One region of the Pararhizobium sp. LjRoot238 genome, then DNA from elsewhere that is predicted to be linked to it. Evidence: predicted binding sites of a transcription regulator. Region 1 holds the regulator's gene; each other region holds the start of a gene.
The links. Region 1 encodes PhoB, which activates phosphate uptake and scavenging genes when phosphate is short. Its sites were predicted from a motif close to TGTCATNNANCTGTCAT; they were not measured.

Region 1 (3,116 bases):
ATAGCGCGTACCGTCCTCCGCAACCAGCCAGACGCCTTCGCCGCGCTCGAACCGCAAGGGGGCGCGGGCATATGTGTCATAAAGCGGCGTGGCATCGGCCATGGCGCATGTCTCCTCAATCATCGCGGTGATTGTTTCGGTCAGCTTCTACGCTGGACTGTGGCCAGCCCTTAAAAAATCAAAATGCCGCCTCGCGGCGGCGAAATCACTATCTTCATTTCGCACCGCAATGTCAACAAAAGCCCGTGATTTGCGGCAAATCGCGCCAGTGTCGCGACATCGATTTTTTCGAACGGCACTCTTGCAAAAATGCCACGCATGCCAAGCAAGTTGGGGAAAACTCGAAAATCGATTCGCTCGGATTCCGGGGACTCTTGTCAGCGAGTCCCCCTACCTCTACCTTAACAAACAATTACTAGAACGCATGCGGCGGACCTAGTCACCAAAAGAGTTATCGCGTTTCAGCCTCGGAGTCTGTCCGGGGTACGGTGGAGGATTCGACCATCACCAACGCTGTGAATGGAGAGAAGACCATGAACTGGACTGACGAGCGGGTCGAGAAACTCAAGAAGTTGTGGTCAGAAGGATTGAGCGCGAGCCAGATCGCCGCGCAGCTCGGCGGCGTCAGCCGAAACGCGGTTATCGGCAAGGTCCACCGGCTTTGCCTGCCTGGCCGTGCCAAGGCCGGCGGCAGCACGGCGACCACCGCCCGCGCCAAGCGTCCGGCAACATCTGCGCCGCGCGCGCCGAATTACGCCGCGCGCATCACCACCCGCACCGTGACACGCACCACCGGTGCCACTGTCATGAAGGAAGAGGTGGAAATCGACGCCATCGAGGATCAGGACGTCGCACCGGCCGGCAACGTGGTCGTGCCGATGTCACGCCGTCTGGCGCTGACGCAGCTCACCGACCGCACCTGCAAATGGCCGATCGGCGATCCGATGAAGGAAGAATTCCATTTCTGCGGCAACGACTCGCCCGACACCTCGCCCTACTGCACCTTCCACGCAAAGCTGGCCTACCAGCCTTCCGCAGAACGCCGCCGGGCTCGCTGAAGGTCGCGGACTACCGAACATGAAAAAGGGGCCGGCCGGCCCCTTTTTCATGTTCGTGTGTCACTCACTATGCAATCAGCTCTCCAGGGAATAGCCCGCGCCGCGCACGGTGCGGATCACATCCTGCATGTTGGAGAAGTTCAACGCCTTGCGCAGGCGACCGACGTGAACGTCGACAGTGCGCTCGTCGACATAGATGTCGTGGCCCCAGACGCCGTCCAGCAGTTGCGAGCGCGAAAAGACCCGACCGGGCGAGGCCATGAAGAATTCCAACAGCCGAAACTCGGTTGGGCCCAGACGAACCTCGCGGGTCTTGCGGTGGACGCGGTGGGTTTCGCGGTCGAGTTCGATATCGCCGCATTTCAGCAGCGTCGACAGCACCTCCGGCTTGGCGCGCCGCAGCATCGCCTTCACCCGCGCCATCAGCTCCGGCGTCGAGAACGGCTTCACCACATAGTCGTCGGCGCCGGTGGAAAGGCCGCGTACCCGCTCGCTCTCTTCACCGCGCGCCGTCAGCATGATGATCGGCAGGCGCTCGGTTTCGGAACGCTGGCGAAGCCTGCGGCACAGTTCGATGCCAGAAACGCCCGGCAGCATCCAATCGAGGATCAAGAGGTCCGGCAGGCGCTCCTGGAGGCGAATTTCCGCTTCGTCGCCGCGGTTGATCGTATCGACTTCAAACCCTTCGGCCTCAAGATTGTAACGCAGGAGAACGCTCAGCGCCTCCTCGTCTTCGACAACGGCAATTCTTGGTAGCATGCGGTCTCAACTCCTTGACGCCTTGCCCTCAATGCAAGGGGCTCGCCCGGCGGCCCGAAGGCCGTTCGAGCAGTCAAATGTTAGATTTCACTTACTTACGTTTGATCCGGCGTGGCAGATCAATTGCCGATCGCGCCGACGGTGTTGGCAGTATCGTCCTTCGGGCGTTCCCCTGCCGGCTGGGAGCCGGTCGCCATGTAATAGATCGTCTCGGCGATGTTTGTCGCGTGGTCGCCGATGCGCTCGATATTCTTGGCGCAGAACAGAAGATGCGTGCACGGCGTGATGTTGCGCGGATCTTCCATCATGTAGGTCAGGAGCTCGCGAAACAGCGATGTGTAGATCGCATCGATTTCGTTGTCCCTCTCGCGAATGCTGTTGGCCTTTTCCGGCGAACGCGACGCATAGACGTCGAGCACTTCCTTGAGTTGCATCAGCGCGAGTTCCGCCAAGTGCTCGAGCCCGCGAGCCAGCTGACGCGGCAGGCTGGCGCTCGAAACGGCGATCACCCGCTTAGCCGTGTTCTTCCCGAGATCGCCGACGCGCTCGAGATCGGCAGCAATACGGATGGAGCCCATGATTTCGCGCAGGTCAGCTGCCATCGGCTGGCGCTTGGCGATGGTGACGATCGCCTTCTCGCCGATCTGGCGTTCGGCCTCATCCATGATGGCGTCGTCGGAGATGACCTTCTGAGCAAGCGCGAGGTCGGCATTGACCAGTGCCCGCACGGATTCGGCGACCATCTGCTCGGCAAGGCCGCCCATCTCGGAGATGCGCCGGTTCAGGTATTTGAGATCTTCGTCGTAGACGGAAGCAATGTGCGTGGACATGATCGTTTTTCCTTGCGTCACAATCCGGTTTCAAGGGCGCCGCCGTCCCCCTAATTGGGAACGGCAAGACATATCGTCAGCCGAAGCGGCCCATGATGTAGTCCTGGGTGCGCTGGTCATCCGGATTGGTGAACATCTTGTCGGTGTCGTTTTCCTCGACGAGATTGCCGAGATGGAACATGGCAGTGCGTTGCGAAACGCGCGCTGCCTGCTGCATCGAGTGGGTTACGATGACGATGGTGAAGTTGGTGCGCAGTTCGTGGATCAGTTCCTCGACCTTGGCGGTCGCGATCGGGTCCAGAGCCGAGCAGGGCTCGTCCATCAGGATGACTTCCGGGCTGACGGCAACGGCGCGCGCAATGCACAAGCGCTGCTGCTGACCACCGGAGAGACCGGTGCCCGGCTCATGCAGACGATCCTTCACCTCGTTCCAGAGACCTGCCTTGTGCAGGCTGGTTTCGACGATCTG
Region 2 (3,116 bases), 2.6 Mb from region 1:
CCTGCTTGAGGATGTGATAGGACAGGAAGGCCGGGCTGATCGTGCCGATATCCTTGACCGGGCCGGTCTTGTTCGACCAGACGACCAGCGGCGTCTCGTGCTGCGCCTTCATCTGCTCGACCGAACCCTTGCGCGAGGCCGTGACGTCGTTCATGTAACCGGTATTCGGATAGACGGTGTTGAGCGGCGGCAGGTGGTCGCCGAAGAGCACGATGATCGTTTCGCGGTCACGTTCCTTCGCCCAATCCATCAGCATTTTCAGGCTGTCGTCGGCTTCCTTGATACCCTGCGCATAGGTCGCCAGCACCTGCCTGTCGGCTTCCGGCAGGTTTCCTTCCACCTTGATGGTGTTCTTCGCGTAGCGGTTTGCTTCATAGGGGCCGTGGCCCTGCAGCGTCACCGTGAAGAAGAAGAACGGATCGCGCAGCTGATCGGCTTCGCGGATGATTTCCTTGGTCAGCGATTCATCGGATGCAAAGATGCCGCGCTTCTGCATGACCGGCAGGTTCTCTTCGGACCGGAACTGTTCGAAGCCGAAGGCCTTGTAGACGGCACTGCGGTTCCAGAACCACTTCTGGAACGGATGGACGGCGCGGGCGACATAACCTTCGCCACGGAAGAAGGTGGCAAGCGACGGGATCGGATTGCGGATATACTGCTGGTAGGGAATGCTGCCATAGGGCAGGAAGGCATTCGAGAACCCGGTCAGTGCTTCGAATTCGACATTGGCGGTCATGCCGCCGAACTCCGGCGAAAACACGTTGCCGGACTGCATCTTACGGATGGTCGGCATCGGATCGGGCGACAGCTTGACGTTCGGCAAGCGCGTCGGATCCCAGAAGGATTCACTCATCAGAACGATGACGTCCGGCTTGCCGCGATGCGTCGTGCCGGCCGGCACCGGCTTCGTCGGGATCTTGTCGATGGCATCGGACATGTAGCCTGCCGGAGCCGTGACGTTTGCCATCGGCAGGTTGAGGGCGAACGCCATGACGAAACCGTTGTGGCGATAGTTTTCCGTCTGGTCCCACATGATCGGGATGACCTGCAGCCGGTCGCGTATCCAGGAGAAATTGTTGTAGTCCATGATGTGATAGAAAGAGGCGAGCAGCGGCAGGGCCACCGCCAGCCGGGTCAGACGCCGGTTGCGCGTCAACAGCGGAAAGCGGCGCCAGGCAAAACGCGCAAGCCAGGCAAGGGCGATGATCGAGGCGATGAGGCCGACGACAATGCCGGCGGCCGTCCAGGGGCGGTCCCGCACCAGCACCGGCATCAGTTCCATGATCTGGCGCCCGAACAGGAAGTCCGTGGGATAGAGCGGATCGGAGAGAAAAATCTGCTTCTGGCGGCTGACGAGAGCCGGGATCAGCGCGAGCGGGGCGATCAGGATAACGCCGTAGTTTTCGCGCCCGAATGCCGCGTCGAGTGCCAGGAACACCAGAAAAAAGACGCCTACCGTCGTCCAGGCCGGGCGCACCGGATCAAGGAAATACGATACTGTCTCGGAGGCCGAATTGCGCGCGATCCATTCAACGGTGAAGATGAGCGTGATCGACAGGAGCAGTGACAGAGAGAGGCGTCCTGCGATTGATAACAGCTTGCTGTTGCGGGCGCCGAAAGCGATTGGGGGGCCGTAGACCTCGGTGGCGGTGGCAGCACGCACTGCCGATTCAAAACTGGCCAAGGCCTTCTCCAATTTTCACAAAACTGTCGTCCCATTGTCATACAGATGTCATCTTGAACGGAGGATGAATAAGCCGGTTAAGGTTTTCTCAGTGCTTTTTCTGTCCAGATCCAGGGGCGCGAAACGTGCGTGTCGGTGCATTCCTGCGGTTGTGCCGGGGGTCTCAAATCCCGAGCGAACGCTCTTTTTTCTATTTTAACGGCAGGCACGGGTTTTTTTGGCGCGGAATGCGTTAGATATCTCCCCGGGTGCCGCCGCATCCGCGACAGCAAGATAAAGTACGGGCCTGTTTCATGACCGCGCAAAAGACCATTTCGAGCACGTTCCGCATCGCCGTTGCCCAACTCAACCCGGCTGTCGGTGATATCGTCAGCAACCTTGCCAAGGCGCGCGAAGCGCGCGCCGACGCGGCCCGCAACGGGGCCGACCTGCTACTGCTGACGGAACTCTTCATCTCCGGTTATCCGCCGGAAGACCTGGTCCTGAAGCCGGCCTTTCTCAAAGCCTGCAAGAAGGCGGTCGATGCGCTCGCGGCGGATACCGCCGATGGCGGTCCGGGCGTCGTCGTCGGCTTTCCGCGTCAGGGCGAGGCGGGACGGCACAATTCCGTTGCGGTTCTCGACGGAGGCAGGGTGCTGGCCGTTCGCGACAAGCTCGATCTGCCGAACTATGGCGAATTCGACGAAAAGCGCGTTTTCACCGAAGGCGCGATGCCGGGGCCGGTCAATTTCCGCGGCGTGCGGCTCGGCATCCCGATCTGCGAGGAAATCTGGAACGACATGGGGGTCTGCGAGACGCTGGCGGAAAGCGGCGCGGAAATCCTGCTCGTGCCCAATGGTTCGCCCTATTATCGCGGCAAGATGGAGGTGCGCCACCAGGTCGTGCTTCGCCAGGTGATTGAGACCGGCTTGCCGATGATCTTTGCCAACCAGCTCGGCGGCCAGGATGAGCTGGTTTTCGATGGCGCCAGCTTCGCTTTTAATGCGGACCGGCAGCTGGCTTTCCAGATGAGCCAGTTCGAGGAGAGTATTTCAATTTCCGAATGGCGCAGAGGCAGCGACGGCTGGGTCTGCGAGCCGGGAATGATGTCGCGCCTGCCACAGCAGGAAGAGGCGGATTATCGCGCCTGCATGCTGGGCTTTCGCGACTACGTCAACAAGAATGGCTTCAAGAACGTCGTGCTTGGCCTCTCAGGCGGCATCGATTCGGCCATCTGCGCGGCGCTCGCCGTCGATGCGCTCGGCGAAGAGCGCGTGCGCACGGTGATGCTGCCCTATCGCTACACGTCGTCGGATTCGTTCAAGGATGCCGAGGACTGCGCCAGGGCGCTCGGCTGCCACTACGATATCGTGCCGATCGAGGAGCCGGTCCAGGGCTTCATGAGCGCGCTTTCGGAGATGTTCGAGGGCACGGAGCCGGGCATCACCGAGGA
Region 3 (3,116 bases), 3.5 Mb from region 1:
TCGACGGTGCCATCGGCATCGAACTTCGCGACATAGAGCGTGCCGTCGTCGAGGATGTCCATGTTGGCCGCACGGTCGTTCGGGTTGAAGGCTGCCTTGGTGACGAACTTGTAGACATAGTCGAAGCGTTCGTCGTCACCGGAATAAAGGACGACGCGACCATCCTTGTTGACGATCGATTCGCAGCCTTCATGCTTGTAGCGGCCGATTGCCGTGCGCTTCTTCGGCACCGAGTTCGGGTCCATGACGTCGACTTCGACGATCCAGCCGAAGCGGTTGGCTTCCGTCGGCTCCTTGGAGACGTCGAACCGGTCGTAGAATTTCGACCATTCATAGCTGCCGCCCGGCGCGCCAAGACGCTTCAGCTGCTTGAACTCCGGATGATCCTCGGCGATCTCGCCACCGAAATAGCCGTTGAAGTTTTCTTCCGACATCAGGTAGGTGCCCCAGGCGGTGACGCCGCCGGCGCAGTTGTTGATGGTGCCGAAGACTTGCTTGCCCGTCGGGTCGGACGGCGTCTTCACCCGCTCGTGGCCGGCAACCGGGCCCGAAAGCTGCATCTCGGTCTTGACGGTGATGCGGCGATTGTGTTTGCCGTCGAGCACCGGCTGCCACTTGCCGTCGACCTTGCGGATTTCGACGATCGTGCCGCCATGCGCGGCCATTTCGATATCGACGAGGTCCTTGGTGTATTCGCCGAGCTTGACCTTCTCTTCTTCCTTGCCGTCCTTCATTTCCTTCACGACCGACGCGAACTTCGGAAACATGATTTCGGCATTGGTATATTCGTGATTGACGACAAGCAGGCCGTGATCCGGATTGCCGTCCAGCGGAATGAAGCCGATATAGTCGTTGTTGTAGCCGAACAGCTTTTCCTGCGTTGCGGCCGTCTGGTTCAGCGGGTCGAAATCCGGGCTGTCGGCAAACAGCTTGTCGCCCCAGCGCAACAGGATATCGGCATCATAGCCTTCGGCGACGTGATGGGTCTCGTCGACGCCGGCCTCGATCTCCGTGAAGTCGAAGCTGGAAAGGCTGCCGTTGGCGCGTGCATCGTCCGCGGTCAGGATCGCGAGCGGGCTGACTGTGGTGGAGATGGCGGCGACGGCAAGCGAGCCGGCCATGAACGACCGGCGCGAAAAGCGGCGGTTGATGATATCGCCCATCGTCGGGTTGGCGGAACAGTTCTGGCCGACATCTTCGAGCGCTTCGCGGCGGTCGGTCAGCGTCTCGATTTCAGGGGTTGTCGGGGCGGCAACGTGATCCATGGTTCATTCTCCTCTTCGTCCGGAAACTGCGCAAAGGCGCATCGAAACATGCATAGCCGCCGGATAATGACAGGTTCGCGACAATCTGGCGAAGAGATTGCTTTCCTGAACCGTCTTCGATTTGGACTGCGAGCGAAAAGCTGTATGGTCGGTGCCGTTGCGCGCTACGGCCTTGAGGAGAAAACATGATCGAAGTCATTGCTTTCGTTGCCTTTGGCATCGCGTTGGCGGCGCTTCTCAACGGACGCAAGACTGCCGAGCGGCTGGAGACCGAGATTGCGGCACTCAAGGAAGAATTGAAACGGATCGAGGAACTGCGGCCTCATGTTTCCGCCGCTGCCGGGGTGGAAGCGGCCGCGCAAACCGAGACGGTGGAAAGCCCCCCGCAACCGGTTGCGACCGCGACCGTGGAGCGCAAGCGCCTCGCTGAAATCAGGAAGGGCGACGCGATCTTCGGCGGGCCGCCGCCCAGCCAGGATGCCGTCGAAAAGGCGTCGCGCGGCGAGCCGGTGGCCGCGAGATCTGCACCCGCTTCCGTGATCGACGCGGTCGCACCACGACCGAAAGAAAGCCTCGAAAGCCGCCTGGGTGCGCGCTGGGCCGTTTGGGTCGGTGGCGTCGCGCTGGCACTTGGCGGCGTCTTCATGGTCAAATATTCGATCGACGCGGGTCTACTCAGCCCCGCGGTGCGGCTGTTCATGGCGGCCGTCTTCGGTCTCGTCCTGATGGGGATAGGCGAATTCGTCCGCCGCCGTGCCGTGCCTCTGGTCGCCGACACGTTCCAGAACGCGATGATCCCCGGCATCCTGACGGCGGCGGGCGCGGTCACGCTGTTCGGCGTCTGCTATGCCGCCCACGGCATCTACGGCTTCATCGGCCCGGTCACCGCCTTCGCGCTGCTGGCGCTGGTGTCGCTCGCCACCGTCGGACTGTCGCTGCTGCACGGACAGGCCTTGGCCGGACTCGGGCTTCTTGCCTCACTCATCACCCCGGCGCTGGTTTCTTCCGAAAGTCCGAGCCCCTGGAGCCTGTTCGGTTTCCTTGCCGTTGCCTGGAGCGCCACATCGCTTGCCGCCCGCATCCGACGCTGGACCATTGTGCCCTCGATCGCCAATATCGGCCTTTGCCTTTGGGCGCTGGCCTATATCGCCTCGGCCGCGCTGTTTGAAACGCTGCCGGTGACGCTGGTCATGCTGGTGATGATCGCCGGGGTCGGGTTTGTCTGGCCGGGGCCGACTGCCGCCGATCTGCCGGAGGCGGTGGATGGTCAGCCATCGCCGCCACCGCGCACGTCGTGGGAACGTGTGATGGCGCCGCCCCTGGCCGCGATCACCGCGACGGCCGGCATCTCCACGCTTTTGACCGCGCTCGCCATGATCAGCCCTGTCGCCGCGGCGTCCGATTATCCGGTCGCGGTGTTCTGCGTCATCGTTTCCGCCCTTGCGGGGTTGGGCGCGCTGCGCAGCTACGCCGTCTATCCCGCCTTGTTTGCCGCCTTCACGGCGATCGTCGGCCTCTGGAGCGTAACGGCGCTGAGCGGTCTTTTGACTTTCATCGATCCTGCTTTTCCAGGCCCCATCGCCACTGTTGCCGTATCCGGACGAACCGCGATGCTCGCCGGCATGGCGCTCTCTTCTGTCTTCATTGCGCTCGGAGCCCTGGCAAACTATCTGCATCTGAAAGATCATCCGCCTCTGGCGACACTATGGGCCGCGATCATGGCGATCGTGCCATTCGCGCTCACCGGCATGTCGCTGCTGATGACCGGTAACCTGACCTTCGATCTGCCACACGGATTGTTTGCGCTGGCGACGGGCCTTGTCCTTCTCGGTCTTGCCGAATGGTTGCCAC
Region 4 (3,116 bases), 630 kb from region 1:
AGGCCCAACCGGTTTATTCGGTCAGGGCAGGGGGAGGCAAGAGCGATGTGCGCCGCCGCATTAAGAGCGCCGCTTCTGGCTTGGATGTATCAACCGGCGCATCTGGACCATCGCCATCGGGGTCGCGAGGCTGGAGGCATCGCGCTCGAGCGTCAGTTCGTCTGCGCCCCGTTTGCCGGTGCGGGCAATGATTTCGAAGACGCTGGCCGTCGCCAGTTGCAGCGCCCGTTCCTCCTTCAGCCCTTCCAGAAGCCGGGCGACAAACAGCGCCGCCAGCAGGTCACCCGTGCCACTGGGGGGATTGTCGATCAGGCGATGTTCGGCAAGCAGCGCATGATTGCCGGAGAGATAGAGATTGCCGGTGCTGCCATGCATCATCGGGATTGCCGAGGTAACCAGCATGCGCGGCGGCCCGAGTGACAGGGCAGCCTCAAGAATGGCGGCGTTGGTTTCAAGCGGAACACCGCAGAGCCAGGACAGTTCGAACCGGTTGGGCGTGGCAAGCGAAGCCAGCGGCAAAAGCCTGTCGCGCATCGCGATCGCCGTCGCCTCGGGCACGTAAAGGCCACCGGCATCGCCCATGACCGGGTCGCAGGCATAGAAAAGGTCGGGATTTTTCTCCCTCAGCGCCTCGACGAGTCGCGCGACGCCTTCCGCTTGATAGGCGGCGCCGAGATAGCCGGAGAGAACGGCGCGGACTTCGCCCGTCCACGGCGCGCGGATGAGGTCATCGATCAGGCTGTTGAAATCGTCCTCGCTCACTGCCACCCGTGTCGAGGGGCCATGGCCCGGATGCCAGGGCAGGATGACCGTCGGCAGGGCCCAGACCGGATAACCCAGCGTCTCAAGCGCAAAGACCGCGGCGCGATTGCCGACGGAACCCCGAATCACGTGGCTTGAAATGACGATGACGGCGCCGGGTGCAGGCTCGGACATTCATGATTTTCCGCTGTTTCGACCCCCTCAGATCGCCCGACAGTCATGCCGCTGTCAACTGTGACCACGAAAAGATGAAAAAGCACGTTTCGCCGTCCGACGGATGAGCAGGATCGAAGAGTGGATACAACCGATTTAATTTCAAAATCGGCGTATTTTCTCTGAAATTTTCATGAATCCATTCCGAATTTGCTCGAAATGCGCGAAAACCATCCACAAAAACAGTCGCCAACGGCCATTCTTCTGTTAGGTTCGGCCAAAATGGTGATTGCGGGGGAGAGACTGCCATGGGCGCCAAATACAATCCAAAACGAGACCGGCATTTTGACGTTGTGAGGGAAGCCGGCAAGGCGCTCGGGCGCACAATTCTGTCGCCGGGGATCCTTTTCCGCCGGGCAAGCCATGACGATCTCGATGAATATACGCCGGAGATGCTGGCGCTGACCGCGGCGCATGCTCTGAAGGAAGTGAGCCGGAGCGAAAACGACCGGCCGATCATCACCGTTGAATCCGTCGATGGCGTCACGCCCGACGGAACAGACGTGTCGATCCTGTCCGTCACCGATCGCAACATGCCGTTCCTTTATGATTCGATCATGGGCGAGGTCACCGCCACCCACCGCGACATTCACCTTGCCGTGCATCCCATCCTGGTACTCGAAGCTGGAAAGCCGGCTAAGATCTTCGATCCCGAAGAAAAGAGCGATCCGGCATCGCGGGTCAGCCATATCCAGATTCATCTCTCCAAACTCAGCGATACGGAGGCGGAAGACCTCAAAGCACGGGTCGGCAATGTTCTTTCGCAAGTGCATCACGCAGTTGGCGACTGGACGCAAATGACGGCCCTGCTCGACCAGGCAATGAACGAGCTCGAAAACCACGCTCCGTCGCGCAAGAAGAACGACCGTGAAGAAACGCTGGCCTTCCTGCGCTGGCTGCGCGACAATAATTTCACCTTCCTTGGCATGCGCGAATACACCTATTCCGGCAAGGGTGACAACGCCGTGGTCGAGCGCGGCAAGGGCCGGGGGCTCGGCATTCTCTCCAATCCAGATGTTCGTGTCCTGCGCCAGGGCAAGGACGCGGTGCTGACGACGCCGGAAATCCTCGCTTTCCTCAACGGCCCTGATTTCCTGATCGTCACCAAGGCGAATGTGAAATCGGTCGTCCACCGCCGTGCCTATATGGACTATATCGGCGTCAAGCGCTTCGACGAGGCGGGCAACGTCACCGGCGAATTGCGCATTGTCGGCCTCTTCACCTCCAGCGCCTATACGCGGCCGGCAGCCGACATTCCCTTGCTGCGCTTCAAGGTGGAGAAAATCGTCGATCATTTCGGCTACGATCCGCAGAGCCATTCCGGCAAGATGCTGGCCAATACGCTGGAATCCTATCCGCGCGACGACCTGTTCCAGATCGATGTCGGCCTGCTCGCAAGCTTCTGCGAACAGATCAACGAACTCGCCGACCGGCCGCGAATCCGGGTTCTACCGCGCATCGATCATTTCGATCGTTTCGTTTCCGTGATCGTCTATGTGCCGCGCGAACAATATGATTCCGATGTCCGCGAAAAGATCGGCAACTACCTGAAAACCACCTATGACGGCCGCGTTTCCGCCTACTATCCGGCCTTTCCGGAGGGCGGCCTGGCGCGCGTCCATTTCATCATCGGGCGCTACGCCGGCAAGACACCGCGTGTACCGCAGGCGAAGCTGGAAGAGGCGGTGCGCGACATCGTCACGCGCTGGATCGACCGGTTCGATCTGCTGGCCCGCCACGAGGGTGTCGCGATCAACGTCAACGAAGCCTATCAGGTGGCGTTCACGCCGGCCGAAGCCTATGCCGATCTCGACGATATCGCCGCCTGCCTGCCGACCGATCCAATCCGCATCGCCTTCTATCAGAAGCGCGACAAGGGGCCGGGAGCTCTTGAGCTGAAGATCTTCCACGCCGGCGAGCCGGTGTCGCTCTCCCATCGCGTGCCGCTGCTCGAAAACCTGGGCTTCCGCGTGATCAGCGAACAGACGCATGATATCGGTGTAACCGACGCAGCCGGCGGGCAGCGCCTCGTCGTGTTGCACGACATGGAGCTGATCCATCGCGACGGGCACATACTCAATCTCGACAAGTGCGGCGCAATGCTGGAAGAGGCTTACCTCGCGGCCTGGCACGGCCTGATC

Region 2: a site for PhoB is predicted at 1,709-1,725, ahead of ACSQ3F_RS15860 (LTA synthase family protein). Genes of this name have one in related genera too.
Region 3: a site for PhoB is predicted at 1,332-1,348, ahead of ACSQ3F_RS20535 (PhoX family protein). Genes of this name have one in related genera too.
Region 4: a site for PhoB is predicted at 978-994, ahead of ACSQ3F_RS06645 (NAD-glutamate dehydrogenase). Genes of this name have one in related genera too.

The regions. Positions count from the first base shown of each region.
Region 1 is NZ_CAXUPP020000001.1:707,927-711,042, forward strand. It holds gene ACSQ3F_RS03610 (aspartate aminotransferase family protein) at 1-102, opposite strand, end outside; gene ACSQ3F_RS03615 (GcrA family cell cycle regulator) at 534-1,058, shown strand; gene phoB (phosphate regulon transcriptional regulator PhoB) at 1,134-1,817, opposite strand; gene phoU (phosphate signaling complex protein PhoU) at 1,937-2,647, opposite strand; gene pstB (phosphate ABC transporter ATP-binding protein PstB) at 2,724-3,116, opposite strand, start outside.
Region 2 is NZ_CAXUPP020000001.1:3,266,850-3,269,965, forward strand. It holds gene ACSQ3F_RS15860 (LTA synthase family protein) at 1-1,624, opposite strand, end outside; gene ACSQ3F_RS15865 (NAD+ synthase) at 1,978-3,116, shown strand, end outside.
Region 3 is NZ_CAXUPP020000001.1:4,162,339-4,165,454, reverse strand. It holds gene ACSQ3F_RS20535 (PhoX family protein) at 1-1,265, opposite strand, end outside; gene ACSQ3F_RS20530 (DUF2339 domain-containing protein) at 1,451-3,116, shown strand, end outside.
Region 4 is NZ_CAXUPP020000001.1:1,337,243-1,340,358, reverse strand. It holds gene pdxY (pyridoxal kinase PdxY) at 61-936, opposite strand; gene ACSQ3F_RS06645 (NAD-glutamate dehydrogenase) at 1,224-3,116, shown strand, end outside.